2 regions of the Marinobacter salarius genome follow, and region 1 is predicted to be linked to the other one. Evidence: predicted binding sites of a transcription regulator. Region 1 holds the regulator's gene; the other holds the start of a gene.

Region 1 (14,773 bases):
GTTTGGCATCAGGTAGCTTTCGGACAGGTAGACCGATCCCGGGCGCTGTTGCAGCAGTGCAGCCAGGCGTTTCCAGAATTCTGAAATAACCGGCAAGGAGAAATAGCTGGTCAGTCCCTCGGTGACGACAACCACCGGTTCTTTGCTGTCGAACGCTCTCGCGACAATCGCCTCCAGCGTCTGTTCACCGGATTCCGCCAGGATGTCGATGGGCATTACCTGATGGTGGTCGCCCAGGCGACCGGAGGCCAGGAGTCTTGCGGCCTTTTTGGTGGCCATGTCGGGGAGGTCGGCTTCCACCATATGGAGGTGTGGGTGCTTTTCCCGCAAGCGGATGCCTCTTGGAGACATTCCGCAGGCAATTTCCAGAACCTGGGTGACGCCACGCTCAAGGGCCTGTTCGATAAGGTGATCGATGATCAGGTGGCGCTGCATCAGGAAGGTGCGGATGTTGCCACCGATGAGCGTTTTGCTTCCTACCTCGAACGGAGTCATCAGGTGATACAGCCAGCGCCCCTCATCCGTCGCAAGCACGTCGTCGGAGAGACCGTACCGGTGCCATACGGCACCGGTATAGAGAGCGGTAAAGCTGATGCCGGAGCTGCCAGCTGCTTTCATTGGTCGGTTGTCAGTGGGTGTCTTGCTCATGAATCCGTGCGCCCCATGCCTCGCCCTTGCCTGGCAGGATCAGGTTGAGGGCTATGGCAACCACCGCGCAAAGGGCGATGCCCTCCAGGTTACCAATCGCCATGCCACCAATCCCGAAGACCAGAGTGACGGCAACGATGACCAGGTTGCGTGCCTGCGACAGGTCGACCTGGTGCCGGATCAGGGTATTCAGGCCGACAACGGCAATAGAGCCGAACAACAGGCACAGGATACCGCCCATGACCGGCGCCGGGATGGTTTGGAGCGCTGCGCCGAATTTGCCGATGAACGCCAGCACGATGGCAATGCACGCCGCCCAGATCATGACTTTGGGATTGAAGTTCTTGGTCAGCACCACCGCGCCCGTAACCTCTGAATAGGTGGTGTTGGGCGGGCCACCAAGGGCTGAGGCAGCACTGGTGGCAAGGCCGTCGCCTAGCAGGGTGCGGTGCAGGCCGGGTTTCTCAAGGTAGTTTTTGCGGGTGACGGTACCGATGGCGAGGATGTCGCCAATGTGCTCAATGGCTGGTGCGATGGCCACAGGAATCATGAACAGGATGGCTGCCCAGCTGAACTCCGGCGCCACAAAGTTGGGGATGGCGAACCAGGGCGCGTTGGTAATGGGTGACAGGTCCACGATGCCAGCAAAGGCGGAGAGTATGTACCCGACGATAATGCCGAACATGATCGGGATCAGGCGGAAGATTCCGCTGGACCAGACCGCCATAATCACGGTCACGGCCAGGGAGATCATCGCAATCCAGATGGCGGTGTCGTAGGGCACCAGTTGTTGCGCGCCATCACCGGTGCGGCCGGAAGCCATGTGGACAGCCACCGGCGCCAGGCCAAGGCCAATCACCATAATAACCGGGCCGATAACCACGGGAGGCAACAAGCGGGTGATGAAACCGGTACCGCGCAGGCGTACAGCGCCACTCAGGATGATATAAAGGATGCCCGCGGCCATCAGGCCACCGAGTGTTTCCTCAAGGCCGAAGCGACCCTTGGCGGCAATGATCGGGGCGATAAAGGCGAAGGATGAGGCCAGGAAAATGGGAATCTGGCCGCCGGTGACGATGTGGAAAATCAGCGTGCCAATGCCGGCGGTGAACAGCGCAACGTTGGGATCGAGGCCGGTAATCAGGGGCATCAATACCAATGCGCCAAAAGCCACCAGCAGCATTTGTGAGCCGGCGATGGCCTGTTTCCAGACCGGGTCGGTGCTATGGTCCTGCATGGTTAGACGTCCTTCTGCTTGGTGCCGAAGATTTTGTCGCCGGCGTCGCCAAGCCCCGGAAGGATGTAACCTTTCTCATTTAGCCTGTCATCGATTGATGCGGTGTAGATCGACACATCTGGATGTTTCTCCAACACTTTTTTTACGCCTTCTGGTGCTGCAACCAGGACGAGTGCACGAATTTCGGTACTGCCGGCTTTCTTTAGCACGTCGATGGTGGAGATCATGGAGCCACCGGTGGCCAGCATGGGGTCGACGATCATGGCCATGCGCTCATCCAGTTCGCCTACCAGCTTTTCAAGATAGGTGCTGGCTTCCAGGGTTTCTTCGTTGCGCACTTGGCCGACAACGCTGACCCGGGCACCGGGAATCAGGGTGAGTACGCCGTCCAGCATACCCAGGCCGGCCCGAAGGATTGGCACGATGGTGGTTTTCTTGCCCTGGATCTGTTCAATCTCCACCGGCCCGGCCCAGCCTTCAATGGTTTTCTTCTGCAGTGAAAAATCCTTGGTGGCCTCGTACGTCAACAGAGCACCGACTTCCTGAGCGAGCTCCCGGAAATTTTTGGTGCTGATGTCTGAGCGGCGCATCAGGCCGAGTTTATGGCGGATAAGAGGGTGCTTGACCTCGTGAATTGGCATGGGCTCACCTTTGCGTCTGGGTCGATGATGTGATTGGGCGCAGTAAAGACGCCAGCAAATGGCGCAAGGATACCGTATCTTGCCGAGTCCGTCAGGCGTGGTAAAAAGAAAAGCCGTGAGGGCTGGTACGGATCTTGCGAATACCTCGTCAAACGATGCGTCTGCGTCAAAAAAACGACCCGCACACCCCTGCGGTTTACCGCCAATCGGAGAGTTTCCCGGCATGGATCGAGCGCTAGTCTTCAACAATGTCAAATCCCTGACGCGGGGTAATATTGGCATTCCCGTGATGTTGATGGGGTTGCTGGGCATGATGATTCTGCCCATGCCGGCGTTCATGCTGGACGTGTTCTTCACCTTCAACATTACCTTGTCGATCGTGATCCTGCTGGTGTGTGTCTACGCCTTGCGGCCGATGGAGTTTGCATCCTTTCCGACTGTTCTGTTGGTGGCAACACTGTTGAGGTTGGCGCTCAACGTTGCATCCACACGGATTGTTCTGCTCAACGGCCATGAAGGCGGTGATGCGGCCGGTAAGGTGATCGAGTCGTTCGGCGCGGTTCTTATCGGCGGTAACTACGCGGTTGGCCTGGTGGTCTTCGCCATCCTCATGATCATCAACTTCCTGGTGGTCACCAAAGGTGCTGGCCGGGTGTCGGAAGTAAGCGCACGTTTCACCCTGGATGCCATGCCGGGTAAGCAGATGGCCATCGATGCCGATCTCAATGCCGGTCTTATCAACCAGGAAGAAGCCAAGCACCGTCGCTCTGAAATTGCCCAGGAAGCAGACTTCTACGGCTCGATGGACGGCGCCAGTAAATTCGTCAAGGGCGACGCCATCGCCGGCCTGTTGATCCTGGCCATCAACCTGATCGGTGGCATTGCCATCGGTATGCTCCAGCACGGCCTCGATTTTGGTACGGCTACGCAGAACTATGCACTGCTGACCATTGGTGACGGTCTGGTGGCTCAAATTCCGTCACTGCTGCTGTCGACGTCTGCAGCGATCATGGTTACCCGGGTAACGTCCAGCCAGGACATGGGCGGGCAGATACTGCAACAAATGTTCAACGCCCCCAAGGCGCTGGGTATCGCGGCCGTTATTCTCATCATTCTGGGCCTGATTCCTGGCATGCCGCACGTAGCATTCCTCGGTCTGGGGGCGATTGCGGGTGGTATTGCCTGGTACATATGGCAACAGGAACGCCAGACCGTTGAGGAGGATGGTGTGTTCCCGATCCGGGGCGGTGGTGCTCGTCCGGCAGGCCCGGGGCGCGACTTGCCACCTGGCGGTGAGGGCGGTGAACAGAGTGCCCAGCTGCCGCCGCCGGGAGAAACCCGGGAACTCGGATGGGACGATGTGGCCACCGTGGATATCGTCGGCCTGGAGGTGGGCTATCGCCTGATTCCCCTGGTGGATAAATCCCAGGGCGGTCAGCTTCTCAGCCGTATCAAGGGCGTTCGCAAAAAGCTCTCACAGGATCTGGGCTTCCTGATGCCTTCGGTCCATATCCGCGACAACCTCGACCTGATGCCCAATGTCTACCGAATCACCCTGATGGGCGTCACCATTGCCGAGGCAGAAATCCATCCAGACCGTGAACTGGCGATTGACCCAGGTCAGGTGTTCGGCAAGATCGAGGGGATAGAGGGCAAAGACCCCGCCTTTGGTCTGGACGCCAGTTGGATCGAGCCGGATAAAAAAGACCAGGCACAGACCCTCGGTTATACCGTCGTGGACGCCAGTACCGTGGTGGCGACACACCTCAACCAGATCCTTCAGAGACACGCCCACGAACTGCTTGGCCATGAGGAAGCTCAGAAATGGCTGGACCAGCTCGAAAAAGTGTCACCAAAGCTGGCGGAAGAACTGGTACCCACCACCATTTCCATCAGCCTGCTGCTGAAGGTGCTACAGAATCTGCTGAAAGAGGAAGTGCCGATCCGTGACATGCGCTCTATTGCGGAGGCCATTGTGAACGTCCACCCGAAGAGCCAGGACCCGAAACTGCTGACCACGGTTGCTCGCCAGTCACTTCGCCGGATGATTGTCCAGAGTATCTGTGGCAACGACGCGGAGATCCCGGTGATTACTCTGGATCCGGACTTGGAACAGTTATTGCTAAAGTCCATGCAGCAGAGTCAACAATCCGGCGGTCAAGAAGACATCGGGCTGGTGCTGGAGCCAAATATGGTTGAGAAGCTTCAACGGTCGCTCCAGGACAGCGTCCAGCGCCAGGAAATGCTGGGCAAGCCGGCGATTCTCCTGGTTTCCGGGCCCTTGCGCCCGGTACTGGCGAAGTTTGCCAGCTACGGAGTCGAGCGCCTGCATGTACTGTCGTATCAGGAAATTCCGGATAACAAACAGATCACTATTGTCGCATCCGTCGGCCAGTAAAGGCCGCGGCTGGAAAGGCGGAAGACGCTGGGAAGCGTTGACCGAAAGGAGGCATCATTATGAAAGTAAAGCGGTTTTTCGCCAAAAGCATGGCAGAGGCACTGCGTCAGGTGCGGGATCAGATGGGGCCCGATGCCGTGATCCTTTCCAATCGTCGTGTTGATGGCGGCGTCGAAATTGTGACAGCGCTCGATTACGACGAAAACATGGCGCGTCAGCGTCTCGGAGACGCCGCACGGGAAGCCACCAATGGCTCACGGCTAGCCGAGTTGCAGGCGGAACAGCATCGCCGCCTGGAGGACGAACTCGGCCGCTCCCGCGATCGCATTCGTGAAGTGCGTGAAAAGCGTGCGGCGTTTGGTAGGACGAGTGTGGGTGGTGAGTTTGGTGACGCTGGTCTTTCTGAGGAAGCACTCGCCAACGACGATACTGTGGTTGTTGAAGAGCCGTCGACCGCACGTGCTGCCTATTCCGGCGAGCTTGCGCAAATGCGCGCGGAAATCAGTTCCCTCCGTGACTTGGTCAGTGCCCGCAACGGCGGTGAACCCGAACAAACAGCGGTAAACGCAGTACAGCAGAGGCTGTCTGAAAAGTTGCAGGAATTCGGTCTCGGACTGGAGCTTGCCAATTCTCTGTCCCGGCGTCACCGGGCAGGCCGGCTTGAAGATGGTTGGAAACAGTCTCTGAAAATGCTGGCCGCCGGTGTAAAGACTACGCGCACCGAGTGGGCGGAAGAGGGTGGTGTCTATGCTCTGGTGGGACCAACCGGGTCCGGCAAGACGACGACCATCGGCAAGCTGGCCGCACACTACGTTCTGCGCCACGGCCCTGACTCTCTGGCACTGGTCACAACCGATCGCTATCGGGTTGCGGCACACGAGCAATTATTCGTGTTCGGGCGCATACTGAACGTTCCGGTTCGGGTTGTGGATGAAACCCATTCCCTGGACGACATACTGGACGAACTGTCGGACCGGCACCTGGTGTTGATTGATACCGCAGGCCTGACCAGCACCGACAAGGGCTACGAGGAGCAGCTTATGGAGCTGGCTCGCAGTCACCATCGGATTCGAACCCATCTGGTGGTTTCGGCAACCAGTCAGCCGCGCATCATGAAATCCGTCTGGCATTGCTATAAGATGGCAAATCTTACGGGTTGTGTGATGACCAAAATCGATGAAGCACTGACCCTGGGTGAATCGCTGGGATTCGTCATGGAAACGGGATTGCCGGTGGCCTATTACACCGACGGGCAGAAAATCCCGGAAGACTTGCACCACGCTGAGTCCATCCCGCTGGTGCGTTTAGCCGTGGAGAGGCTGAAGAAACTCCAGCAGCAACAGGCAGTCGCTGTTTAAAAACAACACAGCCTGCGGTTAAACGCGGCAAGAGATCAGAGTCAGTATGAGCAGACCACATCCGGTACAGGTTATTGCCGTTTCCGGCGGGAAAGGGGGCGTTGGCAAGAGCAACGTATCAGTAAACCTTGGCATCGCCCTCGCGCAAATGGGGCGTCGGGTGGTACTGCTAGACGCCGATCTTGGTCTTGCCAACATTGACGTGCTTCTGGGTATTACCGCCAACCGCAACATACAGGATGTCATTGCCGGGGATTGCGACTTGCGGGATGTGCTGGTCAATGGACCCGGTGGCATTAAAATCGTGCCTGCCTCCTCGGGGACTCAGCGTATGACTCAGCTTTCCACGCTGGAGCATGCTGGCCTGATCAACGCTTTCAGTGAACTGGGTGACCAGATCGATGTGCTGATTGTTGATACCGCTGCGGGTATTTCCGAATCGGTGGTGAGTTTCCTCCGAGCCTCACAGGAACTATTGCTGGTTGTCTGTGATGAACCTACGTCTATTACCGACGCCTACGCCCTTATAAAGCTCATGAACCGGGATTACGGCACCAACCGCTTCCGTATACTGGCCAACCAGGTCAGGAATGAGCAGGAAGGTCGCCACCTGTTTGAAAAACTGACCCGGGTTACCGAGCGCTTTCTTGATGTGGCACTACAATATGTGGGTATCGTGCCGTATGACGAGGCCGTAAAAAAGGCGGTACAGCGGCAGCGTGCCGTGCTGGATGCCTACCCTCGGGCAAAAGCATCGTTGGCAATCAAGAGCCTTGCGGAGAAAGTGGATAGCTGGCCGCTGCCATCGTCGCCCCGGGGGCATCTGGAATTCTTTGTGGAGCGGCTCGTCGAAGTCTGATTTTGATCCTGTCACTGAATAGCCGGATACATGACATTGGCGAAAGAACTTGGAATCTACAACCGGACGGGTACACGCGGACCTTCCCAGCTCGTTGAGGAACAGGCCCCGCTGGTCAAAAAAATAGCGCTTCATCTCATGGCGCGGCTGCCGGCATCTGTCCAACTGGATGATCTTATGCAGGCAGGCATGATTGGTTTGTTGGAAGCTGCACAGCGATACAGTTCCGACAAGGGGGCTACCTTTGAGACATACGCCGGCATCCGGATCCGCGGGGCCATGGTGGATGAAATTCGCAAGGGTGACTGGGTCCCTCGATCCGTCCACAGGAATTCCCGCCGCATTGCCAAAGCCATCAAGGCTGTCGAGGATCGCCTGGGCCGGGAGGCCCAAGACTCGGAAGTAGCCGAAGAGCTCGGGTTGGACCTCGACGAATACTATTCCTCCCTGAGCGATGCCAACAGTGGTCGACTTTTTAGTCTGGATGAGCTCAATGAATCCGGCGAGCTGCCGATAGAAGAAACAGAAGGCAGCGATAACCCACTGGATGGCTTGGCGTCTGACAACTTCCGCAAGAACCTGGCCACCGCGATTAGTGATCTGCCCGAGCGAGAAAAGCTGGTGCTCAGCCTTTATTACCAGGAAGAGCTGAACCTGAAGGAAATCGGTGCCGTGCTGGGTGTTAGCGAAAGTCGGGTCAGCCAGATTCACAGTCAGGCCGCGCTCCGTCTGCGGGGGCGTCTCACTGGTTGGCAGCACTGAACAGGCCATCGCCCTGTTGAACGGCGTTACCAGGCATTCTTTACTGTAGCCTTTTGGTAACCGGCGCTTTACAACCGGCCCAAAGGCCACACAATAAGCGGTTAAACTACCCGGCCTGCTAGACTGTGAGCCGGGAGCCAAAAACGAATTCCGGGCGTTTTTAACTGGAGGTCCCATTGGACAAGAATATGAAAATCCTGATTGTGGATGACTTCTCCACAATGCGACGGATCATTAAGAACCTGCTTCGTGATCTTGGTTTTACCAATACTGACGAAGCGGACGATGGCAATACCGCACTGCCGATGCTCAAGAGCGGAAAGTACGATTTTCTGGTAACCGATTGGAATATGCCAGGGATGTCCGGGCTCGATCTGCTTAAGGAAGTCCGTGCCGACGATAACCTGAAGACCCTGCCTGTGCTTATGGTGACCGCCGAGGCGAAGCGGGACCAGATCGTCGCCGCTGCGCAGGCCGGCGTGAACGGCTATGTGGTTAAGCCCTTCACGGCAGCCGTACTCAAGGAGAAGATTGAGAAGATCTTCGAACGCATCCAGTAATCAGAGGTCGGACGGCTCCCATGAGCAATAGCAATAAAGACCCACAGGGGCTCGACCCGGAGGTTACGGATAAGCTCCGCAGCCAGGCGGCCGAGTTGGTCGAGCAGGTCAACGCTGGGGAATACGGCCGCGCGATGACCCTGATCAATGAGCTGAGCGAGGTGAGGGACCAGAGCCTGTATCGGGAAGTAGGGCGACTGACTCGCAGCCTCCATGAGGCGATCCGCAACTTCCAGATTGACCCCCGTAACGCTGAACAGTCCGAAGCCCTTTCGAAGATGACCGATGCGTCGGATCGTCTGGAGTACGTGGTTCAGATGACCGGTAAAGCGGCCAACCGGACCATGGACCTGGTTGAGGAGGCCATGCCCAAGGCCAGCGCCCTCCGCGACGAGGCCGCGGAGCTGAGAGACCAGTGGCAGAAATTGCGCCGCCGTGAGATGGCCCCGGCGGAATTCCGTGAGCTCTATGCCCGTATCGATACGTTTTTCGTTACCTTGAACACCGATGCAGGAGCGATGTACGACAATCTGTCGGAGATTCTCCTGGCTCAGGATTTTCAGGACCTCACAGGGCAGGTGATCCAAAAGGTCACCACTCTGGTTAAAGAGGTGGAAGAGCATCTGTTGAGCCTGGTAGTGATGGCGAGCCATGTGGACCAGATGACCGGCACCGTCCATGAACTGGAAGAACAGGAAAAGATATCGGCAGAACAGGGTGTTGGTCCACAGATCAAGGCCGAAGAACGCGAAGATGTAGTATCGGGACAGGACGATGTTGATGATCTTCTGTCCAGTCTCGGTTTCTGAATAAAAGAGGGTAACGCATGGCGTTTGATGCCGATGAAGAGATCCTGCAGGACTTCCTTGTTGAGGCAGGCGAAATACTCGAAAAGCTGTCGGAGCAACTGGTCGACCTGGAGCAAAATCCGGACGACAGCGATCTGCTCAACGCCATCTTCCGGGGTTTCCACACCGTAAAGGGCGGTGCTGGGTTTCTGCAACTCGATGCCCTGGTGAACTGTTGCCATTCCGCGGAAAATGTTTTCGATATCCTGCGTAACCACAAGCGCAAGGTAGATTCCGAATTGATGGACGTGGTGCTGGAAGTCCTGGATCACGTCAATGCCATGTTTGAACAGGTTCGTCATCACGAAGAACCGACGCCAGCTCCCGAGGAGCTGATCGCCGCCCTCGACGCATTGGCGCAACCGGCAGGGGAGTCGCCGTCGGCAAACGCAGCGGTCGCTCGCGAAGAACAGAACGAGAGCAACGAAGCCAGTTCTGGAGACGATGGCGGTGATATTACCGACGACGAATTCGAGCGGTTGCTGGATGCCCTGGAAGAGGAAAAGACCAGCGCTCCAGTTTCCAGTGGCGACGGCAATGAATCTTCAGGCGGTGACGGAGCGAGCGGAGACGACATCTCCGATGATGAATTCGAGGCCCTGCTGGACCAATTGCATGGCAAGGGCCAGTTCTCAGGCCCGCCTGAAACCGGCAAGGCAGCCCCTGACAGCCAGGATGCCTCGGGCGACAAGGTTACCAGTGATGAGGCGAGTGACAGCAAGGGTGGCGACGACCTGATTTCGGACGACGAGTTCGAAAAGTTGCTGGATGACCTGCACGGCAAGGGTGGTAGCCCCACGGCAGAAACTGCCAAGCCGGCCCCTGGGCCTGCTGCAAAGCAGCCGTCGGCCACGTCTCCCAGTGCCATGGCTGACGAGCCCGCGCAACCGGCTGGTAAGCCTGAAAAAGTGCCTGCGGAAAACGGCAAGACGAGTGCAGCACCTGCGATGCCAGCACGGGACGCCAACGCGCCTGTGGCCGAAACCTCTGTACGGGTGGACACCAAGCGCCTGGACGACATCATGAACATGGTGGGTGAACTGGTGCTGGTGCGTAACCGCTTGCAGCGTCTGGGCGCCCAGAGTGAAGACGAGCATATGCACAAGGCGGTCTCCAACCTGGACGTGGTGACCACCGATCTTCAATCCGCTGTGATGGCGACGCGGATGCAGCCCATCAAGAAAGTGTTTGGCCGCTTCCCGAGGGTGGTTCGCGACCTGGCTCGCAGCCTGAAGAAAGAAATCAACCTTGAGATGCACGGAGAAGAGACCGACCTGGACAAAAACCTGGTGGAGGCGCTGTCCGATCCTCTGGTCCATCTTGTTCGCAACTCGGTTGATCACGGTATAGAGGCACCCGATGTTCGTGAAAAGGCGGGCAAGCCTCGCCAGGGCCGTGTAACTCTGTCTGCCGAGCAGGAAGGGGACCACATTCTATTGTCCATCGAAGACGACGGTGCCGGAATGGATCCGGATGTGTTGCGCCGAAAAGCGGTGGAAAAGGGCATCTACGAACAGGATGCTGCCGATCGACTGACCAACAGCGAGTGCTACAACCTGATTTTCTCCGCCGGATTCTCCACCAAGGACCAGATATCCGATGTGTCCGGTCGCGGTGTCGGCATGGACGTGGTGAAAACCAAGATCAGCCAGCTCAACGGGCAACTGAGCGTGGAGTCGGAGCTGGGCAAGGGGTCTCGCATCGTCATCAAGGTGCCGCTGACCCTGGCCATCATGCCTACCTTGATGATCATGCTTGGCGACCAGTCCTTCGCGCTGCCACTGGTGAACGTGGTCGAGATTTTCCATCTGGACCTTAGCAAAAAGAACATAGTGGATGGCCGCGAATGCATTGTGGTTCGAGACAAAGTCTTCCCGTTGTTCCACATCAAGCGATGGCTGGTCAAAGGCGCCGCTGGTCAGCCGGAACCAGAGAATGCTCACGTGGTTATCGTGGCGATGGGAACACGACGCGTCGGTTTTGTGGTGGATCAGTTGATCGGGCAGGAAGAGGTGGTGATCAAGCCCCTGGGCCGGGCCCTTCAGGGAACGCCGGGTATGGCGGGTGCAACCATCACTGGCGACGGCCGAATTGCACTCATTATTGATGTTCCGAGCCTGCTGCAAAACTACGGCAAATAACGTTGCGGCGGGCCCAGGTTTAGGAGAAATGGATGACGGTTTCTGTCCTGGTCGTTGATGATTCAGGTTTTTTCCGCAAGCGACTGACGGAAATCCTGACCGCTTCCGGTCAGATCAAGGTGGTTGGCGTGGCCACCAATGGGCGCGAAGGTGTCGAGCTGGCTGAAAAGCTGAGGCCTGACGTCATCACCATGGACTACGAGATGCCCGTCATGGACGGTATCAGCGCCGTCCGTGAGATCATGAAGCGACATCCGGCGCCGGTATTGATGTTCTCCTCCCTCACCTACGAGGGTGCCCGGGTAACCCTGGATGCCCTTGAGGCAGGTGCCGTTGATTTCCTGCCCAAGAATTTTGAGGAAATTGCCCGAGATTCCAGTCAGCTTCAAAAAATACTCATTGAGCGCGTACTGGATGTCGCTGGCAGCCGCCCTGGTGCAAAACCGTCGGCGCCGCCTCCCACAGCTCCGCCGCCTTCGCCCCGTAGCCCTTCACCGGCAAGGCGCAGCGTCCCCGAGCGGCCGGCGGTACCGGACAGGTCCTCTCGCCCCAGCGCCCCAGAGCCTGAAGCACCGGTCCGTCGTTCGATTCGCCGCGGGCCGGCGAAACACTACAGTGTGGTTGCCATCGGCACATCCACCGGCGGCCCGGTGGCCTTGCAACGTGTACTAATGGCGTTGCCGGCTGGGTTCCCCGCGCCTGTGGTGCTCGTTCAGCATATGCCGGCCAGTTTTACCCCGGCGTTTGCCGAACGGCTGAACAAGCTCTGCCAGATTCAGGTGCGCCAGGCTGAAGACGGCGAAATGCTGAAGCCGGGCGTCGCGCTGCTTGCCCCCGGGGGTAAGCAGATGATGATTGAAAACCGGGGTGGCCAGGGCAGAGTCAGGATTCTTCCCGGAGATGACCGGCTTAACTACAAGCCTTGTGTGGATGTGACGTTCGGCTCCCTGGCCAGGAGTTTTCCCGGCAAGACCCTGGGCCTGATCCTGACGGGCATGGGCTCGGATGGAAAGGAAGGCTGTCGCCTGATGAAGCAGTCAGGCTCCGATATCTGGTCCCAGGACGAAAAAACCTCGGTGATCTACGGTATGCCCATGGCCGTGGCCAAGGCCGGGTTGTCTGACGAAATCCTTGCGCTCGATGACATTGGTTCCCGCCTGGCGGATGGGGTGAGCTGATGGATATTCTCAGCCTGCTGGGCGTCATTCTTGCCTTTGTGGCGATTCTCGGTGGAAACCTGTTGGAAGGCGGCGCCATCAGCTCGCTGTTCAATGGCCCGGCCGCGCTGATCGTCATTGGTGGTACGCTCGCAGCCACCATTCTCCAGACCTCCTGGCCGCTGTTAAAGCGGGCCTTTTCCCAGGTGCGCTGGGTGTTCTTTCCGCCCTATATCAGCCTGGAAGATGGTATCGGCAAGGTCATTGACTGGAGCGTCAAGGCCCGTAAGCAGGGTTTGCTGGGGCTGGAAGGGTTGGCTGAGAAAGAATCTGAACGCTTTGCCCGTAAGGGGCTGCAGCTGCTGGTGGACGGCGCTGAGACAGAAACCATCCGCAGCATCATGGAGGTAGACCTGGAATCCCGCGAACAGCGGGATCTGGAATCCGCCCGGGTGTTCGAGGCCATGGGTGGTTATTCGCCCACCATTGGCATCATTGGCGCGGTGATGGGGCTGATTCAGGTGATGACCAACCTCGAAGACCCCCAGTCACTGGGCAGCGGTATCGCCACCGCGTTTGTGGCCACCATCTACGGTGTAGCACTGGCCAATCTGCTGTTCTTCCCGGTTGCCAACAAGTTGCGCGGCATTCTGCGGGAGCGCACCCGTTATGAGGACATGATGATCGACGGCATCATCGCCATAGCCGAAGGCGAGAACCCTAAATCCATCGAGTTGCGCCTACGGGGCTTCCTGTAGTGCCGGCTCCGGAGCCAGGGGTAAGCTGATGAGACGACGCAGGCAACAGGATGACGACCTTCACAACAAGGAACGCTGGCTGATTTCCTACGCCGACTTCATCACCTTGTTGTTCGCGTTTTTTGTCGTAATGTATTCCGTGTCGTCGGTGAATGAGGGCAAGTACAAGGTATTGTCTGAAACCCTGACCGGCGTCTTCAATGCCCCCCAGCGCTCCTTCCAGCCTATCGAAGTGGGCGACCAGCCCCGGCGCGCGACGCCGCAGGCCGCCGAGGATGTGATTAACCCGCCGGTGACTGAAGCTCCGCAAAACCCCTCCATGAGTGCAGAAGGGCGCACCGAGGCGCTGCGTGCCATGGCGGACCAGTTGGCTTTGGAGTTCGACGAGCTGATCAATCAGGGTGTGGTTACTCTGGAAACCAGCGACGAGTGGTTGGAGCTGAGCCTCCGCAACAGCCTGCTTTTCGGCAGTGGCGATGCCGAGCCCCATTACGATGCCTTCGACGTGGTGGAAAAAATTGCCGCTGTACTCCGCAACCGGGATAACGCTACCCGGGTTGAGGGCTTCACAGATAATCGCCCGATAAACACCGGTGTCTTCCCCTCCAACTGGGAGCTGTCCGCTGCGCGATCAGCGGCGGTTGTGCGCATGTTGTCGATGGAGGGTGTTGAGGCCGAGCGGCTGGCCGCTGTTGGGTACGGCGAGCACCAACCGGTGGCCCGCAACGATACCGAGGAAGGCCGCCGTCGCAATCGACGCGTGGTCCTGTTGATCTCCCGCGACGCCAGTATTCGTGGCGCGATGCGATAACACCTTTCCGATCATCACGTTGCAGAGTCATGGCGGAAGGTGCTATAGGCGAGTTGGCACAATATCTGTATTAGCGTCTGTACATCTTTAGATCCCGGCAAGCTCTTGCCGGATTGTTTTCAAGTTGAACGGATCATGGCCGATAACACGGTAGGCGTGCGACGTTTCCGGAGCGGGTATTTCTGGAGAATCAGTGTGGTGACGAGGTTGGCGATGAATTTTGTGACGGATATGGAGTGCACAGCGTGCGCATCTGGGCAGTAGCCAATCAAAAGGGCGGTGTGGGCAAAACCACATCGGTTGTCGCCCTAGGTGGCCTCTTGGCCGAGAGCGGCAAGCGCGTTCTGGTGGTCGACCTGGACCCTCACGGATCACTGACCAGCTGGTTCGGGTATGACCCGGACACCATTCCCCACAGTGTGTTCGATCTGTTCCAGCACCAGGGTAAAGTACCGGATGGTCTGCCGGCCCAGTTAATTACCGAAACCAGCTGTCCGGGGCTATCCCTGTTGCCGGCCAGCACAGCGCTGGCAACTCTCGAACGGAGAATGGTCGGTGTTGAAGGCATGGGGCTGATTGTATCCCGGGCCCTGAC
Region 2 (14,773 bases), 1.2 Mb from region 1:
AAATGCGAAGATCAGGTCCAGGGACAGCACCACCAGCATCACCAGGAACATGGCACCACCCACCGTGCTCATCACATAGCGATCAATCTTACGCATGTTGCCGCGCCTCCTTCAGCAGGCGCCGGCGGTAGAGCCAGGCAGGCCCGAACTGCAGCCATAACCCGAGGGCCAGAAACAGGGCATGCACCCATAGCAACCCGATCCATTCGGGCACCTTGCCGCCTTCAAGGGCATCACGGGCCACGATGAGCAAACCAAGGTAAGTGATATAGACCAGCATGGCCGGCAACAAGTGGAAGAATCGCCCCTGCCGGGGATTCACCCGGCTAAGGCGCACAGCCAGCAGGGTGACAATCGGCACGATGAGCGGCAGTGTGAACCGCCAGTGCAGCATGGCTCGGTGCTCCGGATCATCCGACGCCATCAAGGCGGAGGTCGCAAGCCCTTCCTCCAGCTCTTTCTCACCCGCACTGCCACTGCGGATCTTGAGCCCGTAGGCTTCGAACCCGGTGACGTCGTACGCCAGTTGCCCCGGCAAGCCTTCAAAACGGGCACCATCTTCGAGCACCAGGAAGCGGCTGCCGGTTTGCTCGTCAATAAACTGGGACCCTTCCCGGGCGGTAATGATGGTAAGCCCCTTGCCGTCTTCACTGTGCTCGGCAATGAACACACCCTCAAGCCGACGCTTGTCTTCACTCAACGCTTCCGTGTAAGTCACACGTTCGCCAGACGACAACGACTGGAAGCGTCCCGGCGCCAACATCTCAAATTCCGTCGCCTGGCGTTGCTCGTTGAATATCCCCTCGACTTTCTTCATGCCCCAGGGAGACACATAGAGGCTCATGGCCCCCACCACCAACATCACCGGAATACTGCCAAGAAGTGTTTTCATCAACAGCTGCTTGTCGCTCACACCACAGGCAAACAGCACCGTCATTTCACTTTCCAGGTACATGCGCCCGTACGCCAGCAGGATGCCAATGAAAAAGCCCAGGGGCAGGATCAGCTCCAGGAAACCGGGAAAACGGTAAGCCATAATCTGGAACAACACATCGCCCGCCAGCTCACCGGCAGCGGCTTCCGCCAGATACTTGATAAACCGGCCGCTCATGAACACCAGCAACAGAATGCCGGATACGGCAAGCATGCTGATGATCACCTGGCGGGTTAGGTATCGGAAAACGATGCTCAAATCGGTCTCTCAGAGCCGGATGCGACCGGAGTCGATGGAAAACAGGATTCGCCGTATTCTAAGTAACCTTGGTGCCGAATGACAGAGCACAGGCGTTAACAACCTGTCAGCGCTTGATAATTTACCCCCAAACCCCAATGCTATAGGCATTCGGACATTCAAGCCCGAGGCCGGGCCTGTCCTCCATCAGAATAACCAACGGGAGTTGCTATGAATTTTACTCTGAGCAGTAAGCCCATTTCGGATACCAAAGCGGATTGCCTGGTTGTCGCCCTGCCCGAAAAAGGCGACTGGCCCGCCTCAACCACGCAAGCAAACGAAGCCCTGGGCGGACTGATCAAGACCCTGCAGAAGAACGGGGATGCTACCGGTAAGAACGCAACGACCCAACTGATTCCTCTCGAAGGCCAGCCGTGGTCCCGTCTTCTGCTGGTTGGCACCGGAATTGACAAGGACCGCACACCAGCCAACTATCGTAAAGCCCTGATTGCCATGGCTGGGCAAATCAAGGACGGTCCCTCCAAGCACGTGCTGATTGGCTTGAGCGACACCCTCGTCACTGGCGAAGACGCCACCAGTTCGGAAACGGCACGCCTGAACCTGATCGGCCGCACCCTGGAAGAGCAGCTCTACCGTTTCAACGAGTTCAAGAGCGAAAAACCGTCAGACCGCAAGCTTGGGAAAGTCACCGTTGCCGCTTCATCCGCCGGCAAGGCTTTGAAGGACGCCTTCAATCTTGGCCTGGCTACAGGGCGCGGCATGAACTTCACCCGCGACCTGGGCAACACTCCGCCGAACATCTGCCACCCTACCTGGCTGGCTGAGCAGGCTGAGAAACTGGCCAAAGACAACGACGTCATCAAGACCGACGTGCTGGACGAAAAGCAGATGCAAAAGCTGGGCATGCACAGCCTGCTGTCCGTGTCTGCCGGCAGCGCCCAACCCGCCAAACTGATCGTGATGGAATACCGTGGCGGCAAGGCGAAAGACAAGCCTTACGTCCTCGTGGGCAAAGGCATTACCTTTGACACCGGCGGCATCAGCCTCAAGCCCGGCGAAGGCATGGATGAAATGAAGTACGACATGGGTGGCGCCGCCGCCGTGTTCGGCGCCATGAAAACCATTGCCGAGACCAAACCGAAGATCAACGTGGTTGCCGTAATCGCCGCCGCCGAGAACATGCCCAGCGGCACTGCGACACGCCCGGGTGACATAGTCACCTCCATGTCTGGCCAGACCATCGAAATCCTGAACACCGACGCCGAAGGCCGTCTCGTATTGTGCGACGCCCTCACCTACGTCAAGAAATTCGACCCGGAAGTGGTCGTCGACATGGCCACACTGACTGGCGCCTGCATCATCGCCCTGGGCAGCCATGCCACCGGCCTGCTGAGCAACAACGACACCCTCGCCAACGAACTGCTGGCCGCTGGTGAACGCGCGGGTGACCGCGCCTGGCGCCTGCCTCTGTGGGACGAATACCAGAGCCAGCTCGACAGCAACTTTGCTGACATGCAGAACATTGGTGGTCGCCCGGCCGGCACCATCACCGCTGCCTGCTTCCTGTCCCGGTTCACCAAGGACTACCCCTGGGCTCACCTGGACATTGCCGGCACTGCCTGGCTCTCCGGCAAAGCCAAAGGCTCGACTGGCCGCCCGGTACCCATGCTGGTCGACTACCTGATGTCTCATGCAGGAAAGTAATCCGGGCTCACAGGATGAACGGAACCAGTCCTACTGGTTCCACATCCTCGCCCAGAATACCCCTGCGGCTCGCAATCTCCATACCGCCAAGTTAGTGGACAAGGCACGCCAGCAGGGAGACCGTGTAGGCGTCGTCTGTGACACCATGCAACAGGCTCAGGAACTGGACGACCTGCTCTGGAACTTCAGCCCCGAGGCTTTTATACCCCACAGCATCGTGCCGGACTCCGCCACGACCTGCACTGATCCCGTTGGGATATTGCTTTGCCAACCGGTAGCGGAAGACTGGGACACGGTGATCATCCTCTCATCCACCCTGCCTGCGGACGCAGACCGGTTTAAACGATTGGCGCTGGTTGCCCATAACGACGAAACGGTGTTGAGTCAGGCACGATCGCATTTCAAGCAGTTACGGGCATTGGGAATTGAGCCTCGTGTGCATGACCAAAGGAAGCGGTGAGACGTAAAACAGGCTCACCATCAAACCCGGGTAAAACCATCGAACACAGTCGAGACAACTCGGACTCCATAAGGGTATGGGGGTAGTTTGAATTTCGGACAGCAAAAGGTGTCTGAGCGCAGCGAGTTCTTTTTCTTTCCGAAATTCAAACTACCCCCATGCCCCTGCACCCCAAGGTTCGCCGCAACCCAAGTGAGCATGTATAATCTTCCATCTTAAATTTCCCTTGTGAATCAACCAAACGGTCACCAGCAGAAACCCATGGAAAAAACCTACCAGCCAGAAAACATCGAGCGCCAGTGGTACGAAAACTGGGAATCCAAAGGGTACTTCCGCCCCCGTTCAGAAAAGGCGGAGGGGGGCGAAGGCGAATCCTTCAGCATCGCCATCCCACCGCCCAACGTCACCGGCAGCCTCCACATGGGCCATGCGTTCCAGCACACCATTATGGACACGCTCACCCGCTTCAAACGTATGCAGGGCCGCAACGCCCTTTGGCAGGTAGGCACCGACCACGCCGGTATCGCCACCCAGATGGTGGTTGAACGCAAGCTCGCGGCGGAAGAAGACAAAACCCGTCATGACTTGGGTCGGGAAGAGTTCATCAAGCGCATCTGGGACTGGAAGACACATTCCGGTGGCACCATCACTGGCCAAATCCGCCGCCTGGGTAACTCAGTGGACTGGGACCACGAACGTTTCACAATGGACGACGGTTTCTACAAAGCCGTGCAGGAAGTGTTTGTCCGCCTGTACGACGAAGGCCTGGTCTACCGTGGCAAGCGCCTGGTCAACTGGGACCCGAAGCTGCACACCGCCATTTCCGACCTCGAGGTCGAGAACAAGGAAGAGAAAGGCTTTTTCTGGCACCTTCGCTATCCGCTGGCCGACGGCGAAAAGACGCAGGATGGCAAGAGCTATCTCGTGGTCGCCACCACCCGTCCGGAAACGATGCTGGGCGATACCGCCGTGGCCGTGCACCCGGACGATGAGCGCTACCAGCACCTGATTGGCAAGTTCGTCGACTTGCCCCTGGTAGGCCGACGCATCCCCATCCTCGCCGACACCCACGCCGACCCTGAAAAAGGCAGCGGCTGCGTCAAGATCACCCCCGCCCACGACTTCAACGACTACGCCGTGGGCAAGCGCAACAACCTGGTGATGATTAACGTCATGACCCAGGACGCCTGCATCCGCGATGTGGCCGAAGTGGTCAACGCCGATGGCACCGAGAATACCGATGTCGACGGCAGCCTGCCGGCTGCGTACGCCGGCCTTACCCGCGAACAGGCCCGTAAGCAGATCGTGGCGGATATGGACGCCGAAGGCCTGGTACAGGAAGTCGAAGACCACGTGCTGAGCGTGCCACGGGGCGACCGCTCTGGCCTGATCATCGAGCCCATGCTCACCGACCAATGGTTCGCCGACGCCAAAACCCTGGCCAAGCCAGCCATCGAAGCGGTGGAAGACGGCCGTATCCAGTTCGTGCCCAAGCAGTACGAAAACATGTACTTCGCCTGGATGCGTGACATCCAGGACTGGTGCATCTCCCGCCAGCTTTGGTGGGGCCACCGTATTCCTGCCTGGTACGACGCCGAGGGCAATATCTATGTCGGCCGTAGTGAAGAGGAAGTCCGCCAGAAACACAACCTTGCCGCCGACCTGCAGCTGAATCAGGACGACGACGTGCTCGACACCTGGTTCAGCTCCGCCCTGTGGACCTTTGGCACCCTGGGCTGGCCTGAAATCACCGAGCGGTTGAAAACGTTCCACCCCACCAACGTGCTGGTGACCGGTTTTGACATCATTTTCTTCTGGGTGGCCCGGATGATCATGATGACCATGCACTTCATGAAGAATGAGGATGGCACGCCTCAGGTACCGTTCAAGACGGTGTATGTGACCGGCCTGATCCGCGACGAGCACGGCGACAAGATGTCCAAGTCCAAGGGCAACGTGATTGACCCACTGGACATGATCGACGGCATCGAACTCGATGACCTGCTGGAGAAACGCACTGGCAACCTGATGCAGCCCAAACTGGCCGAGAAGATCGGGAAGCGCACCCGGAAGGAATTCCCGGAAGGCATTACCGCTCATGGCACAGATGCCCTGCGTTTCACCCTCTCCGCCATGGCGACCACCGGCCGCGACATCAACTGGGACATGAAACGCCTGGAAGGCTATCGCAACTTCTGCAACAAGCTGTGGAACGCTGCCCGTTACGTGCTGATGAACACCGAGGGCGAGGATTGCGGCGTCAACGGTGAGGCCGTGGATTTGTCGCTGGCAGACCGCTGGATCATCAGCGAGCTACAAACCTGCGAACAGGACGTAATTCGCCATCTTGACCAATACCGGTTCGACCTGGCCGCCTACGCCCTGTATGAGTTCATCTGGAACGAATACTGCGACTGGTACCTGGAACTCTCCAAGCCGGCGTTGAACGACGACAACGCCAGTGCCGAAGCCAAACGTGGCACCCGCCGCACCCTGGTACGGGTGCTGGAAGCGGTCCTTCGCCTGGCGCACCCGATGATGCCGTTCATTACCGAAGAAATCTGGCAGCGCATCGCACCCCTGGCCGGTAAGAGTGGTGACAGCATTATGCTGCAACCCTTCCCCCAGCCAGATGCCAACAAGCAGGACTCTGCGGTTGCTGCCGATATTGAATGGCTGAAAGGCGTGATTGTCGCTGTTCGGAATATCCGCGGCGAGATGAACATCTCCCCGGCAAAAGCCATCCCGGTGCTTCTGCGTGGTAAAAACCCAGACGACAAACGCCGTTTGGATGAGAACCGGCAATTCCTGTCATCGCTGGCGCGCCTGGACAGCCTGGAGTGGTTCACCGAAGGCGAAGCCCCCATGTCGGCCACCCAATTGGTTGGCGAGATGGAAGTACTGGTACCCATGGCCGGCCTGATCGACAAGGATGCCGAGCTCAAGCGACTGGACAAGGAACTGGAGCGACTGCAAAAAGAAGTTGGCCGACTGGAAGGAAAACTTGGCAATGAAAAATTCACTGCCAAGGCGCCCGCCGAGGTGGTAGAAAAAGAGAAGGAAAAGCTCAGCGATGCCCAGGGCAGCATGAGCCGGCTCAGCGAGCAGCGGACCGCCATCGAGGCCATGTAACCCGTGGCCGAGGCAGGGAAGAATCAGGGTCTGTCCGGGAATGGCCGCATTGCCATTCTCGGAGCAGGCTCCATGGGCCAACTCTGGGCGGGCTACCTGGCCACCGGGACGGTAACGTTTATCCCTCGTCACGAGGTTTCCCCGGAAACAGATCAACCCGCGCTGACTTACACATTTCAGCCGTTCGAAGGCCCAGAGGAAGTCGTCACAGTCCCCTACCTGCTCGCCACAGCAGCACGCCCTTCACTGTTGATGGTCACCACGAAAGCGGGCGATACGCTCGATGCCGTTGAATCCAACCTCCATAGTATTTCTCCGGACACCCCCATTGTTCTGTTCCAGAACGGCATGGGCTGCCAGCAAGCGGTCGCCGAACGTTGGCCACAACGACCGATCCTTGCCGCCAGCACCACCGAAGGGGCAAACCGCCCAGCACCAGGCTGCACAGTCCACGCCGGCATAGGCGAAACCTGGGTTGGCCCATTAACCATCAGTGCGACAACGCATCTGGCGCAGGTAGTAACGGCGCTTGGCACCAGCGGGTTAACGGTTCACGCAGAGCAAGACATTCAGAGGCGGCTGTGGGATAAACTGATCATCAATGCAGGTATCAACGCCTTTACGGCAATCCTCGACTGCCCGAACGGTGATATCCTCACGGACCCGTTCTACCTGGAACATATCGATGAGTTGTGCGACGAAATTGCAAAGGTGATGAAGGGTGATATCGAGAAAGGCCTACCCTCAGTCACGATTCGCGAACGCATTGAAATGATTGCCCGCAAAACGGCGCGGAATACCTCATCCATGCGTAGCGACAGACGGCTGGGCCGCCGCACCGAGATTGACTTTATCAATGGGTATATCGCCAGGCGCGGGCATGAGTTGGGTGTTGATGTTCCGACAAACCAGATGCTGACAGACCGTATTAAACAGCTATCGCCGTAGGTGTCAGGCAGCACACACCCTTCAGACCCTGAATGCCTCCACGAGACGCTGCAGTGACGCAGTCAGTTGTGACATTTCCCGTGACGACGCCAGGGTTTCCTCGGCGTTATCTGCCGTTTTCTCACCCAGAACGCTGATCTGTTCAACGTTGGTATTGACGTTCTTCGCCACGGCAGACTGCTCCTCAGCCGCCTGTGCGATCTGGTGGCTCATATCAACAATGGTCGAAATACCCTGGGCAATCCGGTCCAGCGCTTCCGTCACTTCCGCCGACTTCTTGACCGTGGTTTCAGTCACGTCATGGCTGTTGGTCATGGCCGCAACGGCTTCCTTAACGCCACTTTGCAACCGGGTGATCATACCCTCGATTTCTTCGGTCGATTTGTGGGTACGCTGTGACAGCGAACGTACTTCGTCTGCCACCACGGCGAAGCCACGTCCCTGCTCGCCCGCGCGGGCAGCTTCGATGGCCGCATTCAATGCCAGGAGATTGGTCTGCTCCGCAATCGCCTTGATTTCGACCAGAACCTGACTGATGTTATCGCTATCGGCGTTTACCCGGTTGATAACCTCGACCGCACCGGAAATTTCGGTGGCAAGACGGTTGATGGTGGCAACAGTATCCGCAACCACACCGCGGCCTCTCTCGGTATCCTCTTCAGCCGCGCCGGCGCTGTCAGACACGCGATGGGCACTCTCGGTGACCTCATTGACCGCTTCCACCATCTGGTTCATGGCTTCGTTGATCTGGCCCGACTCTTCCATCTGCCGCGCAACGGCCTCGCTGTTCGCAGCGGCGGTGTCGTTGACACGCGTGGCCTGCTGGTCCACATCCGAAGTGGTGCTACTCACCGAGCGGATCAATTCCGCAATCCGGTCCGTCATATTGTTGAACTCGGTGGTCAGTTCACCCAGTTCATCACGATTGTCCAATTGGATGTGAGTCGTCATATCGCCCTCAGCCACGGATCTTGCTGCCGTGCTGAAACGGTTAATAGCCGTGCGTACCGACATGAAGAAGCCGACATAGAGGTAAACCACCACCAACAGAACAATCACCAGTGCGGCAATAATCAACTGCCGTTGCTGCAGCTCGCCCTCCAGTCGTGAGTTCAGGTTTGCGCCGACGACGTCAAAAATTCCGGCCTTGAGCGCATCGTAATGGGCAAGCTGATTCTCGATGGTACGGTTGAAATCCCGCCAGGGTAACTCCAGGCGCATAGGCGTAATGATATTGGTATCCAGCTCGTCACGCACAACCACCAGACTCTCGAGAATACCGTCGACCGCGTCACCTGTCGTTTCCTCGAGGGTCGGCGATGCATCCATCGATACCGTTAATGCAGGCCCGAGCAACGAGGCGCGGTTGGTCAACTCATCATAAATTTCATTGAGGCCGTCACTGAGGTTGTACCCCACCTGCCCATCGAGGAGCGCAAATATCCCGAAAGTCCTGGCCCGACCAATGATGCTGCGGGCATCCGGCAACGACTCACGCAACAGGCCCAGGAGCAGTAGGTTTTCACGTGAGGCGTCCTGCCCCAGACCGGAAATTTCAATGGTCGCGGACAACAGCGCCCGCACTTTCTGGACGAATTCCTGATAGTACTTGAACTGGGGGTCGATATTGCCCTGATAACTGTCCGTCGATTTGAGCGTTTGCCACTCCTCCACCAGCATCGCTACCTGCTGGGACCAGTTACCGGATTCATCAAAACGAGCCTCTGCGCTAACCAGTTCCTCAAGAAGCCTATCAATGGTTTCTGACGATTCTGCGGATTTCGAAAGCAGTTCATTGTCATCCTTGATCTTGCCAGGAGCTCGGAAGTCCCGGTATGCCATGGATTCTGCCAGCAGCGTATCCACCTTTTCGAGTTGCTCCAATCCCTCAACACCCCGGGTCATGGTATCAACCGACCGGTTCAGTTCACTGATGACCAACCAGGAAAGGGCGATAATGGGAAGCAGGAACAACACACTGATCAGGCTGAACTTGTAAAACATCGGCAGCCGATTCATCAGCGCTACTGCAGGCTTGATAAGGTGGTTCACGTGTACCCCCACAGAGAGCGTCGAAAGGATGGAACTTTATTCTATTTGTTTATATTGTCGACTAAAGTACTACAAACTTGAGCACTATTCGGCGTAAAAATGTAACTTTTGTGAAATGTCGGGGTTAGAGAACGCCGGCAATGACCAGCAGCGCAAGGATGCAGATCCAGACCAGCATGCTTCGGTTCAGCAAATCCCGGATGGCCTCCAGGCTGCGACCGCCAAAACTGGCCCACTCTTCTGGATGAATCTTTGAGAACCGTTCCGGCTCCAACGCATAGCCCGTCAGTGCCGCGCCGGCGGCGCCCATCAATAGCTGGCTGGTTTTGAGGGTAAAATCGAACAGCATCCGTTTTCCTTCTTTCATCCAGCCAGCGAGGTCACCGGCGACTCCGAACGTGAAGGACAGCAGTCGTGAGGGAAGCCAATTGAGTATTTCCGCCAGTCGGGAAAACCCTGGCCTTGCTGCTGCATGCGGCCAGTGGTCCCTCAACGCGATAATACCTCTCGCAAAGAAGGCTACCGCAATACCGCCTACGGCATACCAGAAAGCGACCAGAAAAAAACGCTCAAAGACGTTGACCAGCAGCGTACGTGACAATGCCAGATGCATCTCATCAGGCGACGTTGCCGCGCCCCGCTCCTCGGCCGGCAAACTATCCATAACGTGATGCCACGCGGACTGCATGTCACCCCTCGCCCAGGATTGACTGTAAACCTCCAGGCGAGCACGCCAACCCGGCACTCCCATCAACAACACCATCAACAGGAATTCCAGTGGATACGCGGCCATGCGCCAGCCAATGGTGTGCAGATAGTATTCCCCGGCCGCCAGCATCAGCGAGGGTACAAGAACAATAGACAGCCCCTTCCATCGGCCCGCCTCGTTACCAGAGCTCCCGGTACTTCCCCGCTTAAAGGCGGAACGCCACAACGCCTCCGAAGACCAGGCGCTGACCGCATCCAGCTTGCGTCTGACCAGGTAGGCCAACAGGAAAACCACCAATACCATCAGTTATCCGCTCCGTTGCCATGCCCTGCACCAAGCAGTTGCCGGTATCGGTGCCAGTCAAAAGCCGGGCCTGGATCGGTTTTGCGACCGGGTGCAATATCGCTGTGCCCGGTGATCCGCTCTCGCGTGATGGTCGGCCATGACTTCATGATCAATAGCGACAAATCAGCAAGCACTTCATATTGAGCCGTGGTGTAGGGAATGTCGTCTTCGCCTTCCAGCTCAATGCCGATTGAATAATCATTGCACTCCTCACGGCCCTGAAAGCAGGACCGCCCGGCATGCCACGCGCGCTCCAACAAGCTGACGAACTGAAGGCATGCGCCATCCCGGCGGATCAGCAGGTGTGACGAAACCTTCATATCGGCTATGGTCTCGAAATAGGGGTGCTCTGAGGGAGACAGTTGGTTGCAGAAAAACCGTTCAATGGCATCGCCTCCAAACTGCCCCGGAGGCAGGCTGATATTATGCACAACCAACAGGGATATCGCCGCACCTTCGGGGCGTTTGCCAAAATTTGGAGACGGACACCAGCGGGCGCCAGCTACCCGACCGGTCATCCGTAATCCGGCGACAGCCGGTGGCGACAGGTCAATGGAATTGTGGGAAGGGATGGTTTCAGACAATGTGGTTCCAACAGGCCGGTGGCGAACGAACGGACAACCGCTGTGTTCGCCGTTGTTGCTTTGATGCTCCTGATTGAAGCACAAAGTCTCCGGTCTTGCTATACGGTCAGTCCTTGCGGCTGCTGCGAAGGTTGTCGATGATGGATTCCAGTGCCCGGTCGAATATCAGGCCGTCATCCAACATGGAGATCTCGTCCGCTGCGAGAGCCCGTGCCAGGTTTTCACGTTGATATTCAGCCACTTTGGCACCACTGCGATTAACGAAGATGTATTTGCCCGTCGCCTTGATAAACGCCGCCAGCTTGCAGCGGGTTTTGTTGCCATCACGGGTCAGCTCGATCCAGGAACCAACACGAAGGCCGTCAGCCCGCTCCAGCCACTGAAGCTCGACGTTTTCGACGGAGCTCTCCACCGATGCCTCTACGGCCGGTTTTTCAGGGCTTGCAGGCCCAACGGCTGCAGACATGGCGACGTCCGAGGCCCCTGAGGCGTCTGATACGACACCCTCAAAAGACGGCTCCGCTTTTTCCGGGGCTTTGGGCGCTGCATCCGGCAGGCTCTTGGAGACCACAGACGGTTCCGCCTCCACCTTTTTGGGCGCAGCCTGGGGTTCAGGTTCGGGCGCGACGATAGGACGTGTCGTGGTGGCAAGGCGTTGGAATACATCCACGTGTGCCAGCTCAAGGTCTCTTATGGCGGCGTCGGTCGCAAACGGGTCCCACGAAATTTCCTGCAGGGCGTTTCTCAGACCGTCGACGATTCCCGGAATCGACCGTAGCAACGCGCTGCGGGTGTTGTTGTCGACGGGCCTGGGATCAACACTCCAGATGAGTTGCCGGGTCAGGTCACATGCCTCATCCCAGCGCTCACTGTCTTCACCCTCACGCAACACGATCCACTGCAGATACTTGGCCCACGCCTCATTCAATAGCGTGACAACCGGCGGAGACAAATCCCGACCGGTAATCTGTTCGTTCAGCAGGTTCTCAGACGCCTTGGATGCCCTCTCCTGCTTGGCCCTGCCTTCCTCTGCATCACGCAGACGCTGCTCCACAAGCTCCCTGCGACGACGGTCCAGATCCATGAAATGGCCGAAGTCGCTGAGCAGCTCACTGAAAATATCGACGTTGTCGGTGAATTCATTAAGCACGCGATCGACCACCGACTCGATCTTGTCTCGTAGCGGATCACGTTGGCCGGGCTTTTTCTCAGTCCAACCGATAGCGGACATGGCCAGCTCATTCAGCAGCTTCCGTACCGGATGCCCACCCCGGTTAAAGAAATTGTTGTCGCTCAGAGCGACCTTGAGCACGGGAATCTGAAGGCGCCCGATCACGGCCTTCATTACCGGGTGTAGCTGACGGTCCTCCAGGATAAAATCGAACAACATGGACACCAGATTGATGACGTCGCTGTCCACCTGGCCGACGTCATGTTTTCTCCCGGCGTCCGACCGGAATACCTGCTGTAGTTGCTCTGACAGAGGCACAACCTCACCCTGCCCCCAATGGACAGACTGGGACTGAATTTCGTGAAGCCGCGCCATCAGTGTGCGGGTATCGAGCGCGCCTGCGCTGGGTGGCCCACTGCTCTCTGTGCCGTACTCCGTCGAATTCTGCCCCTGGTGCAACAGGGCACTCAGTTCCGAAAACGTTGCCCGCACATCGTCAGACGGCGCAGTGAGCGGCCCCGACGCATCTGATTCCGAGCGTGCTGACAGCGTCCCGGTGGTCCGTCCCCCAGCCGGGGCATAGTTTCCAGACGCGCTCTGACCACCGACCGGCGGGCGACGCATGTCGGGCAGCACCCCTTCGGCGATCAGTGTTTTGTTGGCATCCTTGTAAAAATCGCCCAGAACACCCACGAGCAGGCGGTCGAACAGTTTAAGCACCACCAGCTTGGCACGGATATCGATATCCAGGTCAGAGCAGGCTTCCGCAACCCCTCCGCAGATCACCTCCGGGCTCAGGGGCATCTGACTGTCCTCCAGACGCACCGAGGGCAGCAGATGAGCAACCCGCACATTCAGCAGGCGTATTACCTCCGCGTGTTGGTTGCGGAGTTTGTTGATCAGGTTGTCGATGGCGACCTGCTGCTCCAGATCGGAATGGTCCAGCAACGCCAGCGAGTCCTGATCCACCTCATCCAGGGTGCCACTGCCACCACCCGGCTTGAACGAACCAATGTCATTGAAAGCACGGCTGACATACTGCAGCACGGACACGGTCATATTCTTGCGCCGCAGCCTCAACTCACGCATGGCGTCGAAGTAAGCAGTCTGGTCCTGGTTGCTTCCAGCCTTGTCCGCCAGCTCAAAGAGCGCGTCATCCGCCTTGTCGAAAAAACCAGACAGCACAGACTTCAGTGACTGACCCGATACGTCACGCAGGCGTACCAGAGAGCCCGGCAGGGAAAACCTGTCAGGAAGCTTCTGGCTCTTGAGACTTACAACCTTGTTATCCTGCGCCATTCGGCTGCTCCGGGTGGTGTCTGGAGAAATGTGTTATTGCACATCTTAGGCCTTACCCACGTCACCTTGTGTCAGAATTTGTCACCTTTTGTGTTTAAGTGATGGTTGTCACAGTTTAGCACCCCACCCTTCCAGGTTTGGCGAATCTGGCGAAGGCCTATAGAATCACATCCGCACACCCAATGTGCCTCAAAACCGCCACTGAACGACCGGAAACTCTGCCATGATCCCAGCCGAACTGCTTCGTCAGTCCCGCATCGAAACCGTTGCACAAAGCCTGCGTGAAGACATTGGAGATGGCGACATTACTGCCATGCTGATTCCGCAGGCGCGCATCAGTCGCGGACATGTCATTACCCGGGATGCCGCAACCATTGCCGGACGCGCATGGGTTGAGGAGGTGTTCCGGCAGGTGGACCCGGGGGTCACCCTGAGCTGGGAGGTGCAAGACGGAGACGAGGCAAGCCCCGGCCAATCGCTGTTTTCCATGGAAGGCCCAGCCCGCAGCCTGCTCACCGCCGAGCGCTCAGCCCTGAACTGGCTGCAGCTGCTGTCCGGCGTTGCCACCACGTGTGCCGGCCATGCCCGCCGTGTCGCCCATACCGGTGTCCAGCTATTGGATACCCGCAAGACCCTGCCGGGCCTGCGGCTGGCGCAGAAATACGCGGTTACCTGTGGTGGCTGCCATAACCATCGCATTGGTCTGTGGGATGCCTTTCTGATCAAGGAAAACCACATTGCCGCCTGTGGCTCTATTGCCAATGCAGTCAGCGAGGCCCGCCGCATTGCCCCTGGCCGACCGGTAGAAGTGGAAACCGAAAACCTGGACGAACTGGATCAGGCCCTGGCCGCAGGCGCGGATATCATTATGCTGGATGAATTCTCACTGGCGGACATGCGTCAGGCGGTTGTCCGCACGGCGGGCGCCGCAAAGCTGGAAGCATCGGGCGGCATCAGCAGCGAGACGCTGGTACCGATTGCCGAGACAGGGGTTGACTACATTTCTATCGGAGCGCTGACCAAGGATGTCCGGGCGGTGGACCTGTCCATGCGCCTGGACATACACGACTGAATCGGTCGGAGACCCCATTTCTACACTCAGGGCTGACCGGACAGCAGGCGGTCCATTTCTGCCAACTCGCTAATCAGGACGGTCCCTGACTCTTCCCGGCCCCGG

The links. The regulator FliA, encoded in region 1, starts transcription of late flagellar genes. The targets are predictions, from matches to a motif close to CTAAAGTTTNNNNNNNNNNNGCCGNTAA.
Region 2: the regulator FliA is predicted to act here: its motif matches at 9,543-9,570, upstream of R1T46_RS16745 (methyl-accepting chemotaxis protein).

Annotation. Positions count from the first base shown of each region.
Region 1 is NZ_CP136693.1:2,392,790-2,407,562, forward strand. It holds gene R1T46_RS11070 (class I SAM-dependent methyltransferase) at 1-648, opposite strand, end outside; gene R1T46_RS11075 (uracil-xanthine permease family protein) at 629-1,885, opposite strand; gene upp (uracil phosphoribosyltransferase) at 1,888-2,526, opposite strand; gene flhA (flagellar biosynthesis protein FlhA) at 2,750-4,924, shown strand; gene flhF (flagellar biosynthesis protein FlhF) at 4,984-6,282, shown strand; gene R1T46_RS11095 (MinD/ParA family protein) at 6,329-7,141, shown strand; gene R1T46_RS11100 (RNA polymerase sigma factor FliA) at 7,172-7,903, shown strand; gene cheY (chemotaxis response regulator CheY) at 8,080-8,463, shown strand; gene R1T46_RS11110 (protein phosphatase CheZ) at 8,484-9,272, shown strand; gene R1T46_RS11115 (chemotaxis protein CheA) at 9,290-11,452, shown strand; gene R1T46_RS11120 (chemotaxis response regulator protein-glutamate methylesterase) at 11,485-12,630, shown strand; gene R1T46_RS11125 (flagellar motor protein) at 12,630-13,367, shown strand; gene motD (flagellar motor protein MotD) at 13,396-14,178, shown strand; gene R1T46_RS11135 (ParA family protein) at 14,424-14,773, shown strand, end outside.
Region 2 is NZ_CP136693.1:3,591,263-3,606,035, forward strand. It holds gene lptG (LPS export ABC transporter permease LptG) at 1-96, opposite strand, end outside; gene lptF (LPS export ABC transporter permease LptF) at 89-1,192, opposite strand; gene R1T46_RS16725 (leucyl aminopeptidase) at 1,403-2,896, shown strand; gene R1T46_RS16730 (DNA polymerase III subunit chi) at 2,883-3,356, shown strand; gene R1T46_RS16735 (valine--tRNA ligase) at 3,618-6,488, shown strand; gene R1T46_RS16740 (ketopantoate reductase family protein) at 6,492-7,436, shown strand; gene R1T46_RS16745 (methyl-accepting chemotaxis protein) at 7,458-9,488, opposite strand; gene R1T46_RS16750 (histidine kinase) at 9,613-10,500, opposite strand; gene ampD (1,6-anhydro-N-acetylmuramyl-L-alanine amidase AmpD) at 10,500-11,060, opposite strand; gene R1T46_RS16760 (DUF1631 domain-containing protein) at 11,233-13,596, opposite strand; gene nadC (carboxylating nicotinate-nucleotide diphosphorylase) at 13,820-14,668, shown strand; gene R1T46_RS16770 (YqcC family protein) at 14,695-14,773, opposite strand, start outside.